Regions from separate parts of the Pseudoalteromonas sp. SR44-2 genome, predicted to be linked through region 1. Evidence: predicted binding sites of a transcription regulator. Region 1 holds the regulator's gene; each other region holds the start of a gene.
The links. Region 1 encodes ArgR, which controls arginine synthesis, uptake and breakdown. Its sites were predicted from a motif close to ANTGAATANNTATTCANT; they were not measured.

Region 1 (4,296 bases):
CAGATGTGGCGTTAGTTAATCAGCTTGGTTTATATATAGTTAGCAGTGGCGGCAAACGCGTTCGTCCAATGCTGGCTATTTTAGCAGCCAAAGCGCTCGGTTATCAGGGTAAAGATCACATAACACTTGCAACAATTGTTGAGTTTATCCATACAGCAACGCTATTGCATGATGATGTTGTAGATGAATCAAACTTACGACGTGGCACGCCTACAGCAAATGCTGAATTTGGTAATGCTGCTAGCGTATTGGTTGGTGACTTTATTTACACTCGCTCATTTCAGCTTATGGTTGGCCTTGGAAAAATGCAGATTATGCAAGTACTTGCCGATGCAACAAACATTATTGCTGAAGGTGAAGTATTGCAGCTGATGAACTGCAATGACCCAGATACGACTGAAGCCAGCTATATGCAGGTTATTTACTCTAAAACGGCTAAATTATTTGAAGCAGCTACAGGCCTTGCTGCCATTATCACAGAGCAAGACCAAGCGACACTTGATGCACTAAACCTATACGGTATGCATTTAGGTACTGCGTTTCAACTAGTAGATGACGTACTCGATTACAATGCAGATGCTGAGCAGCTAGGTAAAAACATTGGCGATGATTTAGCTGAAGGCAAACCAACCCTTCCGCTTATTTATGCTATGCAACATGGTAGCGAGCAGCAAACACAGCTTATTCGTGATGCAATAGAGCACAGTAATGGTATGGAGCATTTAGAGGAAATTTTAACTGCACTAAAACAAACTAATGCGCTTGAGTTTACAATGCAAAAAGCAGAGCTTGAGGCCGAAAAAGCCATTGCCTGTTTAGACTTTTTAGCTGAGTCTGACTATAAGCAAGCACTTATAAGCCTTGCCCGTATTGCGGTTGACCGCGACCACTAGTTTTAACTAGTTACACAGTGTGACATTAATTCTGAGCAATAAAAAAGCCTGCAAATGCAGGCTTTTTTATATACCAATTTTATCAAAACATTAAGCATTCTTTCGGGCTAAATAACTCATTAGCTGCGTTAAATATTATTTATATAGAACAACTATACATCGTAGTATTTGCCTTGCTAACGAGCTATTTATCCATCGTAATAACTGCTCATTTATTTAATGCTATTGGTATCGCTCAAACCGGCTATTACGCCATGAAATCAACACCTTCTTTGATGTCTTTTTTCAGAGTTTCAAGCATGTCATTTTTTGCTTTTGTTTCAAATGCGCTTAGTTCGCCGTAAGAAAGAATTTCTTCTACTCCGTTTTTACCTAAACGTACTGGATGTGCAAAGTACTCTGCATCGCCATTTTCAACAGCAACGTAAGCGTAATCTACAACTTCTTCACCTTGTAGGCCTTTAACTAAAGACATACAAAAACGAGCTGCAGCAGCACCCATAGATAGCGTAGCTGAACCACCGCCTGCTTTAGCATTTACAACTTCAGTACCCGCATTTTGGATACGTGGAGTAAGTGCAGCAACTTCTTCATCAGTGAAAGAAACACCTTCAACTTGAGAAAGTAGAGGCAGAATAGTTGTGCCTGAGTGACCACCAATTACTGGTACTTTTACAGTTGCTACGTCTACGCCTTTAAGTTCAGCAACAAATGCTTCTGAACGAATAACGTCAAGCGTAGTAATACCGAATACGCGTTTAGCGTCGTAAGTACCTGCTTTTTTGAATACTTCAGCAACAATTGGAACTGTGCCATTTACTGGGTTAGTAATAATACCTACTAACGCTTTAGGACAGCTGGCAACAATGCCTTCTGCTAACGTTTTGATGATGCCAGCATTTACATTGAATAAATCAGCACGATCCATACCTGGTTTACGCGGCATACCCGCTGGGATAAGAACGATGTCAGAGCCTTCAAGCGCTTTATTTAAATCGTCTGCGCCAAAGCCTGCAACTTTAACATCTGTTGGGATGTGAGAAAGGTCAACCGCAACACCTGGTACTACTGGTGCAACATCATAAAGTGATAATTCAGAGCCAGCTGGTAAGCCTGTTTTTAATAATAAAGACAACGCTTGGCCGATACCGCCTGCAGCACCTAATACAGCAACTTTCATTGGAATTCTCCGTAATTTGAGGTAGGAAACATTTGTGGCTCTTAAGATAATGAAATTAGCGACTAAAAACAAATTTATCCTGTCTATTTCAAGTATATTTTCGACCATAGTCGTAAACTTATGTGATTTAACGCATCAAACTGGCAAGTTAACTAAACAACTGCTGCATAATTATTCATTTTTGTGTAGAATTTGCGGCATAAATAACAAAAACGAATAAAGACTATGCAACCACAAGATAAACAAGAAGCACTGGTAAAAGCATTTAAATCACTATTAAAAGAAGAAAATTTTGGCTCTCAAGGCGAAATAGTTGATGCGTTAAAAGATCAAGGTTTTGACAATATAAGCCAAAGTAAAGTATCACGCATGTTAAGTAAGTTTGGCGCTGTACGCACACGTAATGCCAAACAAGAAATGGTTTACTGCTTACCTGCTGAAATGGGTGTACCTACGGCTAAAAGCCCATTACGCCAATTAGTAATCGACATTATGCACAACGAAATGATGATCATCATTCGTACCAGCCCAGGTGCTGCTCAGCTTATTGCACGTTTATTAGATTCATTAGGTAAAGCAGATGGCGTACTAGGAACAATTGCAGGCGACGATACTATTTTTATCGCTCCTGCTAAAATATCTGAAATAGATGTAACACTTGAACGCGTTCGCATTTTATTTGATACGGTTTAATAGCAAATTAAATTTGTTTTAAAAACCCTATTGAAGGTGCAAAGAAAGCAGAGCCCATATCGGCTTGAGTAAAATCAAGCCAGTGGTCGTAGCAATCCCCTTCCCCTAAACGACTATTAAGTACTTTTTCAAATGCGGTGCCCGTACAAGCGCATGTAATTGATAACATTCCCTGCTCATACACGTCGCCATAAGGCATGCTTTGATTTAATAGTAGCGGTTGTCCGTCTTCGTCTTTTAGCTCACTTCGCGAAGCATGGCTGGTTTCGATCGCTGGGGTAATTAGCGTGTTATCAAGACGCGTACGTCCCATTATTTGCTCTTGCTCACTCAATGATAAATGCTGCCACATAGTTAAATCATGTTTATAACGCTGAACATGAATATAACTCCCCTGATCTTCAAAGCTATCAGGGTTGCTGATTAAAGCCGTAGCGCGCTTTTTTCTTCCATGTGCGGTGTCGCCACCATAAATAAAACCGTTAAAATCACGACCATCTAAAAAGCGAAAATTCCGAATTTGCTCCACCAGCTCTACATCGGGGGCAAATAATTTTAAAATTTGCAGCGCAAATAAATGGTTAACGTCTTCACGGTCAGAGCGAATTTGCACAAATAAATCGCACGGTTGTACGCTCATTTGGTGATCGCTATGGGTTATATTGGGAAAGCTCTGTAATTCGCTTGGAATGTATTCAGGGAGGATATGCGGCCAGTATTGCGCACCAATAGCAACCATACAAGAGAGCATTGATTCTGAAAATTGATCGCTAAACTCTTCTTCTATAGCGCTTACTTGTTTTAACTTTGCGCGAAGTGATTCGTCTTGACCATCAAACACATTAAAAAATAAGTGCAAACCGTGTAAGTTTGCTTCAGCACAAATCCCTGATTGCGCTTGCGCCATTGTTATTCCTTAGTTTTACAGATAAAAACACAGCGAATAACAAATTAATTACGATTCGAAAAAATTCACCGTGTGAGGTTTTATTTTTATTATAACCTGATCATTATTTTCAAATGACTGGCCATATTGTGCAGCAACTTCAATTTCTTGTTCATCAATAACAAGCGAATAAACATACGCCGAACCAATAAAGCGACGACTTATGATTGTAGCTCGCTTGCTGAATTTGTCACTTTGGTTATCTGCCACTAATTCTATTTGATGAGGGCGCACATATATAAGCCCTGCACTTACATTATGCTTACTCTCAACATAAGATTCGACTAAACCAAATGGTGTTTTATATTCAGTTGCGGTTAACACTTCTGCGCTTAAGTATATGCCCTGACCCAGAAACTCTGCAACCTCCTTTGAACACGGAGATGCAAAAAGCTGCTCAGGCGTGCCTTGTTGCTCAATTTTACCGCGATGCATAATGGCAAGTGTATCTGAAAACGCAAACGCCTCTTCTTTTGAGTGTGTAACAAACACAGCAGATACTTGAGTTGCCTTAATAATTCGACGTATATCGGCAATTAATTCAAAGCGTACTTGTGTGTCGATGTTTGAAAAAGGCTCATCAA
Region 2 (4,296 bases), on a different contig from region 1:
ACACCCTAACCTTTTAAACTACTTAGCCATTGAATAATTAAAAAATATTATGGCTTCAGCAACTTTTACTGTACAGCAAGATACAGCACTTACAAATTCGCACTTCATATTAAGCGTAGCGCAAACAGCGTCATTACGTAGTCAATTAAAATCACAACGTGGCATATTAAATTCTAATAATATTAAAGCGTTATGCGCGCAACTCAATGTGTCTGATGATGTATTACTACAAGGTTTAGTGCCTTTAGCTTCTGAGTATGCCGTTGCGCCAGTGTCAGATTTTCATGTAGGCGCAATTGTTAAAGCGCTTGATGAAAAGGGTGAGGTAAACTTTTACTTTGGTGCAAATGTAGAGTTTGATCATCAAGCATTGAGTTTAGTGGTTCATGCAGAGCAATCGGCTATAAATAACGCATGGTTAAACGGCGCTAAAAAAATAGTTAAAATTGCTATTAGCGATGCGCCTTGTGGGTATTGTCGCCAGTTTATGAACGAACTAGCTGATGCGAAAGAGTTTGATATTTTACTTCCTGATCAGCAATTTAAACTTGCTGAATTACTGCCGCATTCATTTGGACCTACCGATTTAGGTAACGAATTTAGCTTATTTAACCCAAAACCACAGCAAGGTAATTTTAGCTTTGATGGCCTTGATGAAACCCTTGCGCGTTTTGCACTTAATGCGTATGTGCCTTACAGCCACAACTTTAGCGCCGTAAAAATAAGTACATTTAGTGATGGTGATTTTTACGGAAGTTACGCCGAAAATGCAGCTTACAGTCCAAGTTTATCGCCACTACAAAGTGCACTAAGCCAGTTCTTTTTGGCTGGGCTTAGCTTTAACGAAAGTTCGGTGAAGGGAATTACATTGCTCGAAACAGCGGGTCGTGAAAACCAGTCGCAAGTGGCAAAAGCTGTACTTGCCAGTTTTACGCATTTACCTGCACTTAAAGTAATTAGCGCACCACTTAAATAGTGGCTTGCATACAATAAAGCACAGCCAGAGCTGTGCTTTATTAAAGCGAGTCATTCTATCGAATTAACTCACTGACTGCTATAACCTGTATTAATCAAGTAATACTTTAGCTGCTTCTAATACTACTGCTACAGATTTACGCTCAATTTCACCGTGGTCTACATTTGGTATTTCTTGGCGAGTACGGTTAACAAGTACGCCTGCTACACATGCTGCTTGTAATCCAAGGGCTGCACACATAGTAAATAATGTTGCCGATTCCATTTCGTAGTTCATCACGCCCAATTTTTGCCACTCTTCGCAGCTACCTTGTAGTGATTTAGGAACGTAACCAGAGTGCGTATCGTAACGCTCTTGCCCTGGGTAGAATGTATCGCTTGATGCAGTAATACCAATATGAAAATCGATATTTAGGTTTTTACATGCTTGTACCATAGCTTGTGTCGCATAAAAGTCAGATACAGCAGGGTAGCTAAGTGGTGCAAAATGTTGGCTAGCTCCATCTAAACGTACAGACGCTTGGCTAATTAAAATTTCGCCTTCGTTAATGTGTGGCTGAATTGCACCGGTTGTACCAATACGTAAAAATTTACGCACGCCAAGTTGTGCTAATTCTTCTACTGCAATCGACGTAGATGGACCACCAATACCTGTAGAACATATAACCACAGAGTGGCCGTTTAATTGACCTAAATAAACATGAAACTCGCGAGTTTGAGCAAGGCAGGTTGGGTTGTCTAGGAATTGTGAAATACGTGCTGCACGATCTGGATCGCCCGGTACAATCGCAAGTTTTGCACCTTTAAGATCGTCAATACATAGTCCTAAGTGAAATACCTTTTCCATAGCTAAGCCTTTTATAATAATTTGTTGTCAATCTAGCATGATTGCTAGAAACGTTTATCAAGTACAGGACGATTGTCCGTTTTATCTTAACTCTTCCAATAAAGCCTTAATAATTTTAAGGGCTAATTTGATTTATTCACCAACTATGAATATTCACTCAAGTACTTATATACGTAGCCTTGTTGCGCTGTTGACATGTTCAAGCAGACATAATAAGTATCACTCAAGCGCGTAACTACGATTAAATGAATGATTACAGATTTTCATTAATATCAAATAAATTCAATTACTTAAATTTGTAGTGAACACGTAAAAACTAACGTGTTTACTTATATTAAGCACTGACTTATTTAGCGAAGTGGCATTTATTTGAAGTTTAGGCATTTTTAGTGATTTTGCATAACTACTCAAAAGTAATTAGCTACGTACAGAATAAAAACCGAAGGAGTTTATTATGAGCACACAATTTGAAGCATTTAAAAACAAAGTTGAGCACTGTTTGTGCGCACCGGGCGATGGCGTATACACAGTAAATACTGCAAAAGAGCGCAAAGCCGCACTGCGTAATAAACTTTACGGACAAACTGAAAACGTTGATAACTTGTGGCGCGAGTCTTTAAACGAATTACCAAACTCACCACATAAAGCCGTTATGTTAGGTATTAGTTCAGACTGTGGCGGTGGTATTTTACGCGGCGCAAACTGGGGGCCGTTGTTTGTGCGCTCAGCTTTAATTGATCAGCAACCTCAGTGTCATTCGTTTGATTTAGGTGATGTACGTGTAATCCCACATTTACTTCATGACAAATACCTAAATGATGCAACCATTTCTAATTGCCAAAAAGCCTTATATGGTGATGAAGATAACGACTATTACGTAAGCCCATTATCAATCACTGAAGATGTGTGCGACAGTTTTTACGCAACGTTTAAAGATAAAGGTATATTTGGTATTGGTGGCGATCACTCAATTAGTTACCCACTTACTAAAGCGTACTTAAAAGCAAAACGTGAGCAAGGTAAGCGCACGGCTATTATTCACTTTGACGCGCATACCGATTTACTTGTGGAGCGCTTAGGTATTGATTTATGTTTTGGCTCGTGGTGTACACATATACTAGAGTTTTTACCGGCGCCGCATCATTTAATACAATTTGGTATTCGCTCAAGTGGCAAGCCTAAAGCGCATTGGGAAAATACTTTTGGTGTTAAACAGCACTGGGCACATGAAATCATTGAACGCGGCGCAGCAGCGGTTGCTGCCGACGCTATTGCACAGTTAAAAGCCGATAACGTTGATGAAATATACGTAAGCTTTGATATTGATGCACTTGATGCTGAATTTGCATCCGCCACAGGTACGCCAGAGCATCACGGTTTAACGCCTCAGCATGCGCTTGATATTTTATCAGCCATTGCGGATGAGTTCCCGATTACGGGTGCAGATATGATGGAGATAGCGCCATTCACCGACAGCTCTTTAGTTGGTCAATCAAGCTCAGAAACTACACTTAGAGAAGGCGCTAAAATTTCAGCCTTTTTAATTAGTGCAATGAACAAGTAAGCTGTAGAAGCTATAAATACTAGCACTATCAGCGTATAAGTGTGCATTACATGACTAAAAACTAGCAGTTCATAAAGCCTCAGCTATATTTATTAAATACATATAATGAGTTAGTTGAGGCCTCGCTAGATGAAATTGTTGATCTTTTTATTGTTCATTAGCTGTATTAAAGTTGATGCAGCTGAAATTACAATAGTAACGGAAGTATTTCCGGACTTTCAGTATATTAATGAAGATAACAAACTCGTCGGCCGCTCTGTCGATAAAGTTCATAAAGCGCTAGAAGGTACAGGTATAAACTACACTATGTTGGCGCATAGTTGGGCTATATCCTACAATGCAGCGCTACGCGATAAAAACACCTGTATATTTTCGATTGTTCGATTACCTAATAGAGAAAGTAAGTTTAACTGGGTAGGTGAACTGGAAAGCTTTGACTCTGCCATTTATGGTCTAAAATCCAGAGGTATAAAGTTAAACACTCTCAATGATGCTAAAAAATACAAAATAGCAGTACTGCGTGATAACTTTAGTCATCATTATTTGCTTGAAAGGGGCTTTAGTGAAAGCAAGCATTTATTACTCATCGATAGCCTAGATAAAATAGATAAACTCATAAGCACTCGTCACCATATACTTGATTTTGTTATCCTCAACAAAAAGCAATTTAACTATCGAGTTAAAACAGAGCCTAAGCTTGAGTTACTAGAACCATTACTTGATTTAAATACAACTCAGTCTCCGTTATTTTTTGCCTGTAATATAAATATGGATCCGGCTTTAGTTTCTCAATTAAAAGTTGCCTTTAATAAAATTTAAGCACTTTAAACTCACTGTTTTACCTCTTAAATAATTGAAAATTAATAGCTTAAATATATTTCGTAAATATAAATTGCTGCGTTTAAAAAAC
Region 3 (4,296 bases), on a different contig from region 1:
TTATAGTTGCAGCTCTTGTGGCCGCAGGCGTGGGTGGTGTTAGTTACGCAAACTACGTAGCAACTCAAGAAGTGCGTGCAAAAGTAGATAAGCAACTTGCTTTAGTAAGCGAGCAAACTGGCGCTACATTTAAATACGCTGGTTTATCGGCAAGTGTTATTTCAAAGAGTGTAGAAATAACAAACATGGAAGTAATAAGCCCTGAAGGTGACAATGTTGCTAATATTCAAAGCATTGAAATAACTGGCTACGAGCCGGATAAAATATCACCACATACATCATTTGATGTAAAAAGCTTTCAGTTTGATAAAAGCTTCGTATCAAAATTACCAGCTGATACAAACGAAATGTTAGCGTCGGCAAGTTACGACTTACATTCATCACTTGATTACGATGAAGAGTCTGGCAATAGTGATGTAGTAGTTAAACTTGATGCAAAAGACATTGTTAGTTTTAATATGGATATGGGTTTAGCTAATTCAAAAGCGTTAATGGATGCTTCATTGGCTATTAGCAAGGCGCAGCAAGAAGCCGGTGATCAACCGCTGACGTATGAACAAGAATTACAGCAGCAAACACTTGTTATGCAAGCAATGAGTAAATTAGAGCCGCGTAATGTTAGCTTTGCCTTAAATAACCAAGGTAAATTAAAAGATTTACTCTCAAGCGAGCTTGAAAAGCAAGGTATGACGCTTGAGCAAATGGAAATGACGCTAGAGCAACAGTTACAACAAGCTCCTGTAACTGAAGATATTGCAGAGGCTTTAACCAGCTTTGCGAAAGGTTTAAATTCATTCAGTGTGTCTGCAAAGCTACCTGAAGGTAAAACTATGATGGAAATTAACCAACAAGTTATGATGCTAGTAGGGCAACCTGAAGAACTAGTTAAGTTTATTAACTTAGAAGTTAAAGGTGATTAGGCCTTAGTTCTGTATTAATAAAGGCGCCAATTGGGGCCTTTATTGTAATCTTATTCGCTAAAGCAATTTGCTTTTATAAGATCAGTGATTACTTGTTGTGATGGTTTTATTTTTTCCATCGCTAAAAATTCATCAGGCTGGTGTGCTTGGTTAATTGAGCCTGGGCCCATTACAATCGTTTCACAACCGAGTTGCTGGATAAACGGCGCTTCAGTGCAGTAATTTACCGCGACCGCTTTTTGCCCCGCTATTTTTTCAGCCATTTTTACTAAAGCACTGTCGGTGCTACCACTAAATGCCGGTATTGGTTCATGTAAATCAATAACGCTCACCGCATTTGGGTATTGCTGATTTATCTCTTTCGTTGCATCGAGTACTAATGCTTGTAGTTCTTGTACACTTAAACCTGGTAATGGGCGCATATCTATATGCATTTCACAGCAACCACAAATTCTATTCGCGTTATCGCCGCCATGAATATTACCTAAGTTTAATGTTGGGTAAGGGATTTCGAAGTGGTTTATTGAATACTTATGCTTTAATTGTTCTTTTAAGATCATCAATTTTGTAATCACTTTATGCATTACTTCAATGGCGTTAAGACCACGTTCGGGATCGGAGCTATGCCCAGAGCGACCAACCACTCTTATTGCTGTACTCATATGGCCTTTATGCATAAATACTGGCGTCATATCAGTAGGTTCGCCTATTATACAACGCGCAGGTTTTAAATTCGGGTGCTTACATATTTGTTGTGCACCAGCCATCGTTGTTTCTTCGTCGGCGGTAGCAAGAATTAAAATAGGCTGAGTTTGCTGCTTTTCATCAAGTTCACTAATCGCTTGTAATACAAAAGCAAAAAAGCCTTTCATATCAATACTTCCTAGCCCATACAATTTGTTATCGAGTTCGGTAAGTTTAAATGGATTATGATTCCAACGACTGTCATCAAAAGGCACTGTGTCGGTATGACCAGCTAGCATTAATCCGCCATCACCTTCTCCGCGTTTTGCTAATAAATTATAGCGCCCTTTACCTCCTTCTAATTCTATAATTTCACACGTAAAACCGATTGTTTCGCACCAACTGGCTAGGAGTTCGATTACGTTTTTATTGCTCATACACAGGTTGTCTTCAATAGCACTAATAGAAGGGGCTGCAATCAATTGTTGGTACATGGAAATAAACGAAGGCAAAGGCATAAAAAAATCCAAAATTATTATTCAATTTAATTGCATAACAATATAAAAGTATTTATGATGAATATCAATTCACTTTTTAAGCATAAATATATTAAAGTAACGCCATGAAAATAATGCGACGATAATCAAAATTCATTAATAAAAAAGACTTAATTAGCGTCTAAGCTAGTTTAAGCGAACATTATAGATAAGTAGTAATTAATTTTAAGATAACGAGTAACAAATGAATGTAGTGATTATTGGCGCAAGCGGATACAGCGGCGCAGAGTTAGCAAGTTTAGTTGCTAAGCATCCAAACTTAACTTTAACAGGCTGTTATGTATCAGAGGGTAGCTTAGATAAAAATAAATTGCTAAGTGATTTATACCCGGAGCACCTTGGCTTACTAGACTGCCCTTTACTTCCTCTTAGCGTATCAGCTTTTGATGACATTCAAAGTGATGCTGATTACGTATGCTTATGTACCGATCACAAAGTAAGTGTTGATCTAGCGCCGCAATTTTTAGCTATGGGTAAAAAGGTATTTGATTTATCTGGTGGCTATCGTTTAGCAAGCAATGACGACTACGTTACTTACTATGGTTTTGAGCATCAACATCCAGAGCTTTTAAATGAAGCGGCTTACGGTCTAGCTGAGTGGAACCATGATGCTATCGCTAATGCAAAGCTAATTGCTGTTGCAGGTTGTTACCCAACAGCAGCGCTTAATGCGCTAAAACCGCTTAAGCAAGCAGGCTTATTGAGCAGCGAAAGTATTATTATTAATGCGGTTTCGGGCGTTACAGGCGCAGGGCGTAAAGCTAGTGTAGGAACACATTTTTGTGAAGTGTCGCTTGCACCTTATGGTTTGTTTAACCATCGCCACGGCCCTGAAATTGAACAACACCTTGGCCACAAAGTGTTGTTTACACCGCACTTAGGTAATTTTCCGCGCGGTATTTTAGAAACTATTTATGTACAGCTTAAGCCAGGCGTTACCAAGGAAAACGTTGCATCGGCTTATCAAGTACTTTCAAGCGAGCCATTAATTCGTTTATTAGGCGATAAAGTACCTTCAATTAAAGGTGTAGCTAAGCAGCCATTTGTTGATATTGGCTGGCAGCAACAAGGAACGCAGTTAATTGTGATGTCTGCTATTGATAACTTATTAAAAGGCGCTGCTGGACAAGCTTTGCAGTGTATTAATATTTCTATGAATTTAGATCATACCACTGGATTAAAAGGAGCGTTTTAAATGAGTAAAAAAACGTGGGTAATTAAACTAGGTGGTGCAGTACTTAATACAGAAAATGCAGCAAAGGCGTTGTTTGATGTATTAAATGAGCAAACAAATGATGAATTTGTCATTGTACATGGCGGTGGCGCTTTAGTTGATACATGGTTAAAACAAGCGGGTTTTGCCAGTGCTAAACACCAAGGATTACGTATTAGCCCAGCAGAGCAAATGCCTTATATAGTCGGAGCACTCGCAGGTTGCGCTAATAAACAATTAATGACTCAAGCTATTAGTGCTGGGCACAAGCCTGTTGGCTTAAGTCTTTTTGAGGCAGGTGTTACTGCCACTCAAAAGCTAAAAGCGCTTTGCTTAGTGGGTAAATGTAAAAGCAACGACGATTCTATTGTTAATGATTTACTTAAAATCGGTCGCCTACCCATTGTTAGCTCTATAGGCTTTGATGAGCAAGGGCTTTGGTACAACGTAAATGCAGATGAAGCAGCAGCGGCTATTGCTAGTAACTTAAATGCTGAGCTTATTTTTATGACGGATGTTGAAGCAGTGCTTGACGAAAATAAACAGCCGTTACATCAACTTGACACAAAACACATTGATACTTTAATTACAAATGGAGTAATTGTGGGCGGGATGGAGGTCAAAGTTAAGACCAGCCTTCACGCTGCCCAACATTTACGACGCGGTGTGTATATTTCCAGCTGGCAAAAGCCAGAAAAGTTAACTGCTCTGCTACAAGGCGAGCATGTCGGAACTAAGATTACACCATAGGTTTATTATGTTTGAGAATTTTTTAACGGGTTTAGAGTTAGACCAAGAAGGCGCACTTAATTTATTAAAGTTAGCGCAAGATATAAAAGCAAAACCAGAAAAATACAGCAATGTATTAGCGGGAAAATCAATCGTAACATTGTTTGAAAAACAAAGTTTACGTACTCGCTTA

Region 2: H5115_RS01725 (arginase family protein) is a predicted target of ArgR. The motif match lies at 2,217-2,234, and genes of this name have one in related genera.
Region 3: argC (N-acetyl-gamma-glutamyl-phosphate reductase) is a predicted target of ArgR. The motif match lies at 2,179-2,196, and genes of this name have one in related genera.

The regions. Positions count from the first base shown of each region.
Region 1 covers NZ_JACJDW010000009.1:63,468-67,763, reverse strand. The annotation lists gene ispB (octaprenyl diphosphate synthase) at 1-893, shown strand, start outside; gene mdh (malate dehydrogenase) at 1,141-2,073, opposite strand; gene argR (transcriptional regulator ArgR) at 2,299-2,766, shown strand; gene H5115_RS07685 (Dyp-type peroxidase) at 2,774-3,673, opposite strand; gene H5115_RS07680 (ABC transporter ATP-binding protein) at 3,722-4,296, opposite strand, start outside.
Region 2 covers NZ_JACJDW010000002.1:101,722-106,017, reverse strand. The annotation lists gene cdd (cytidine deaminase) at 50-976, shown strand; gene udp (uridine phosphorylase) at 1,067-1,822, opposite strand; gene H5115_RS01725 (arginase family protein) at 2,277-3,386, shown strand; gene H5115_RS01720 (transporter substrate-binding domain-containing protein) at 3,516-4,205, shown strand.
Region 3 covers NZ_JACJDW010000004.1:98,864-103,159, forward strand. The annotation lists gene H5115_RS03820 (hypothetical protein) at 1-920, shown strand, start outside; gene argE (acetylornithine deacetylase) at 971-2,122, opposite strand; gene argC (N-acetyl-gamma-glutamyl-phosphate reductase) at 2,346-3,356, shown strand; gene argB (acetylglutamate kinase) at 3,357-4,124, shown strand; gene H5115_RS03840 (ornithine carbamoyltransferase) at 4,132-4,296, shown strand, end outside.